Regions from separate parts of the Streptomyces venezuelae genome, predicted to be linked through region 1. Evidence: riboswitches for the same ligand, from Rfam matches in the RefSeq annotation. Region 1 holds a riboswitch; the other holds the start of a gene.
What was found. Region 1 has a riboswitch for S-adenosylmethionine ahead of thrC (threonine synthase). Riboswitches for the same ligand answer to the same signal wherever they lie in the genome.
Positions count from the first base shown of each region.

Region 2: another riboswitch for S-adenosylmethionine. It lies ahead of DEJ47_RS33575 (hypothetical protein); the one in region 1 lies ahead of thrC (threonine synthase).

Region 1 is NZ_CP029193.1:3,722,118-3,724,313, forward strand. It holds gene thrC (threonine synthase) at 1-852, opposite strand, end outside; SAM riboswitch class I at 846-993, opposite strand; gene DEJ47_RS17130 (glucosyl-3-phosphoglycerate synthase) at 1,150-2,094, shown strand; gene DEJ47_RS17135 (hypothetical protein) at 2,174-2,196, shown strand, end outside.
Region 2 is NZ_CP029193.1:7,409,667-7,411,862, forward strand. It holds gene DEJ47_RS33570 (radical SAM protein) at 1-1,219, shown strand, start outside; SAM riboswitch class IV at 1,242-1,351, shown strand; gene DEJ47_RS33575 (hypothetical protein) at 1,396-1,689, shown strand; gene DEJ47_RS33580 (SDR family oxidoreductase) at 1,788-2,196, shown strand, end outside.

The DNA of each region.
Region 1 (2,196 bases):
GAGCTGCGAGCCGGACGCGATCGGGACGACGAGCTGGTCGGGGAGGACCCAGCCGAGCTGCTCGCAGATCTCGTACGCGAGGGTCTTGGAGCCCTCGCCGTAGTACGGCCGCAGGTTGACGTTGACGAAGCCCCAGCCCTCGCCCAGCGGGTCGCCGATGAGCTCGGAGCAGAAGCGGTTCACGTCGTCGTAGTTGCCCTCGATGCCGACGAGCTCGCCGCCGTAGACCGCGGCCATGACGACCTTGCCCTGCTCCAGGTCGTGCGGGATGAACACGCAGGACCGGAAGCCGGCGCGGGCCGCCGCGGCGCCCACCGCGCCCGCGAGGTTGCCCGTGGAGGAGCAGGACAGCGTGGTGAAGCCGAAGGCGCGCGCCGCTTCGAGCGCCTGCGCGACGACGCGGTCCTTGAAGGAGTGGGTGGGGTTGCCGGAGTCGTCCTTGACGAACAATTTGCCCTGCTGGACGCCGAGTTCCTTCGCGAGGTTGTCGGCCTTGACGAGCTTGGTCCAGCCGGGGTTCAGGTTCGGCTTGTCGGCCACGTCGGCGGGGACGGGCAGGAGCGGGGCGTAGCGCCAGATGTTGGCGGGGCCTGCCTCGATCTGCTTGCGCAGGGCCTCCGGGTCGCCGAGGGGCAGGTCGTACGCGACTTCGAGGGGGCCGAAACACTCGGCGCAGGCGAAGATCGGGCCGAGCGGGAACGTGGTGCCGCACTCACGGCAGGAGAGGCCGGACGCGGGCCCGAGGTCCACGGAAGAGGCGGCGCTTCCGGAGGTGCTTCCGGAGGTGCTCTCGGAGGTGCTTTCGGTGGCGACAGTCTGCACAGCCATGGAGGCGAGGCCCTTTCTCCTCATCTTCCTCGCGACGCATTTCGCCGCGAGACGGAATTGGCACCTTCGCCGGCCGGGAGCCTCGCTGCGTTTGACTGCGCGAGACCGACTGGGTGGTTGCCGGGGCTTCAACGGGCCGTATCCCTCTGCCCCTCTGGATGAGCGGTATTCGATTGTGAGTTTCGATTGTCGTCGGCGAACGCGGTGGTGACCCCGACATGCGATGGCCACCGGCGTTGTTCAAGACTGTAACCGAAGCCCCGGACCCTTGAGATAGTCGTCCGAACCGCGAGATGGATCACATATGGGAGGACCACGACCGTGCTGGAAGAGGTCGAGCACTGGCTGAGCAGGCGTTCCTGGTCCGTCGCCGACCGCCCGCTGGACCTGCTGGCCGCGGCCAAGCGGGCGGGTGGCGCGTCGGTGAGCGTCGTGCTGCCCGCGCTCGACGAGGAAGGGACGGTCGGTGAGATCGTCGCCGAGATCCGCCGTGAGCTGATGGAGAGGGTTCCGCTGGTCGACGAGCTGCTCGTCGTCGACTCCGGCTCGACGGACCGTACGGCGGAGGTCGCCGCCGCCGCGGGCGCCAAGGTCGTCCACCGCGACGCGATCCTGCCGCGCCTTCCGGCCGTGGCGGGCAAGGGCGAGGTGCTGTGGCGCTCGCTGCTCGCGACGAGCGGCGACATCGTGGCGTTCGTCGACGCGGACCTGAAGGAGTTCTCGGCGGACTTCGTCTCGGGGATAGTCGGCCCGCTGCTCACCGACCCGGACGTGGCGTTCGTGAAGGCGATGTACGACCGGCCGCTCGCGGGGGCGGGCGGGCAGGGCGGCCGGGTGACGGAGCTGATGGCGCGGCCGCTCCTGAACATGCACTGGCCGCGGCTGGCGGGGTTCGTGCAGCCGCTGGGCGGCGAGTACGCGGCGCGCAGGTCGCTCCTGGAGCGGCTGCCGTTCCCCGTCGGGTACGGCGTGGAGCTGGGCCTGCTCGTCGACGCGCTGCACACCGTGGGCCTGGACGCGCTGGCGCAGGTCGACGTGGGGGTGCGCAGGCACCGGCACCAGGACGGGCAGGCGCTCGGGCGGATGGCGGCGGCGATCTACCGGACGGCGCAGGTGCGGCTGGCGCGCGGTCATCTCGTACGTCCCGAGCTCACGCAGTTCGTCCGGGGCGAGGGCGGGTTCGAGCCGAGGACGCATCCGGTGGACACGGAGGAGAGGCCGCCGATGGCGGATGTCGCCGAGTACGCGCACCGGCGCGTGGCGTAACCACCGTAGATCATCCGCTTTGCCTACATTGCCCTTTATGCGGTTTATGAGGGTCAGATGTACATGGACAAAAGACGCCTTGAGAGTCATGCGGAGGGCGGC
Region 2 (2,196 bases), 3.7 Mb from region 1:
CGAGAACGGCGAGGTCAAGCCGAAGTCGTACTTCATCTTCTCCTTCGACCACGGCACGCTCCCCGAGCTCGGCGCCGCCGCCCTGCGCCGCCCGCCGGAGGAGATCGTCCTCACCGGCGGCCCGTACGAGCTGCGCCGCACCGTCGTCTCGGTGCGTGTCAACCCGTCCTCGCCCTACCGCGTCGCCGCCGACGACAACGGCGTGCTCGGCCTCTACCTGGACGGGGCGCGGATCTCCGACGTCGGCCTGCCCCCGATGCCGGACTACTACCGGCACACGCTGGAGAACGGCAAGTCGGTGATGGAGGTGGCGCCCACCATCCAGTGGGGCTACCTCATCTACCTGACCGTCTTCCGGGTCTGCCAGTACTTCGGCGCCAAGGAGGAGTGCCAGTACTGCGACATCAACCACAACTGGCGCCAGCAGAAGGCGGCGGGCCGCCCCTACACGGGCGTGAAGCCGATGGACGAGGTTCTCGAAGCCCTCGCCATCATCGACAAGTACGACACGAACAAGTCGTCCACCGCGTACACGCTCACCGGCGGCGCCATCACCACGCGGCTCCAGGGCAAGGACGAGGCCGACTTCTACGGGCAGTACGCGAAGGCCATCGAGGAGCGCTTCCCGGGCCGCTGGATCGGCAAGGTCGTCGCCCAGGCCCTGCCCAAGGAGGACGTGCAGCGCTTCCACGACTACGGAGTGCGGATCTACCACCCGAACTACGAGGTGTGGGACCCGTACCTGTTCGAGCGGTACTGCCCCGGCAAGGAGCGCTACGTCGGCCGTGACGAGTGGCACCGCCGCATCCTGGACTCCGCCGAGGTGTTCGGGCCGCGCAACGTGATCCCGAACTTCGTCGCGGGCGTCGAGATGGCCGAGCCGTTCGGCTTCAAGACGGTCGACGAGGCCATCGACTCCACGGTGGAGGGTCTGCAGTACTTCATGTCGCGCGGCATCACGCCCCGCTTCACCACCTGGTGCCCGGAGCCCACGACGCCGCTCGGCAAGGCGAACCCGCAGGGCGCGCCGCTGGAGTACCACGTGCGGCTCCTGGAGGCCTACCGCGCGACGATGGAGGCGAACGGCCTCACCTCGCCGCCCGGCTACGGCCCCGCGGGCCCCGGCAACGCGGTCTTCTCGGTCAGCTCCTTCATGGACAGCCTGCCCGCCGAGAAGGCCGCTCCGGAGGACGCGATTACTCCCGCGACGGCCGGCTAGGCGAGGTGTTACGGTCGGGGCGGGTCACGAGTTCCAGTGTCAAGCCCCGGCTCGCTGGACGGCACCCCGCTCCGTCGCGGGTGCCCCGGGTGACGACCCGCCCCGTGCGACGTGCACGGGGAACGGCGGATCACCGGGTCGGCGAAACCCGGGGTCCACGACTCCGGAGGCGCCCCATGACGCATTCCCCCGCGCACGACAACCGTGACACCTCAATCGACGTGCTCCTGTCCTCGTACGACGTCGCCGACGACGGCCGCATCGCTCTCCACGTGCTCGGCCCGACCCGTGGCGTTCCCGCGGTCCTGTGGACGCGCGACCCGCAGCACCTGCGCCGCGTGCTGCGCGACCACAAGGGCCTCGCCCAGTGGCAGCCCCACCGGAACGTGCTGAGGCTGCGGTGCGACACGGCGGGCACCACGCTGGTCGGCGTGGCCGCCGGGGCGGGCCACGAAGCCGCTCGCGGCTGACCAAGATCACCGGTTCGTAGGATGACGGCGGATCCGGGCGCGGGCGATCCCCGCGCCCGGACGGCGCGACAGTCAGCCACCCAGAGCCGGAGGTCCCCGTGCAGCACCACCCCGTCACCGTCGTCACCGGCGGAAGCCGCGGTATCGGCGCCGCTGTCAGCGCCCGTCTCGCCGAGGACGGCCACGACGTCGTGATCGGCTACCGGTCGAACGCGGGCGCCGCCGAGGAGGCCGCCGCGGCGGTCCGCGCGGCGGGCCGCCGCTGTGTCACCGTCGAGGTCGACACCGCCGACGAAACCGACGTCGACCGTCTCTTCGACGCCGCCGCCGGGCTCGGCCCGGTCACCGGGCTGGTCAACAACGCCGGGGTGAGCGGGCCTGTCGGGACCCTCGCCGACGCGGACGCCGAGGGCATGCGCCGGGCGCTCGAAGTGAACGTACTCGGTTATCTGCTCTGCGCCCGGCGGGCGGTACGGGACATGAAGGCCAACGGCGGCGGCGCCATCG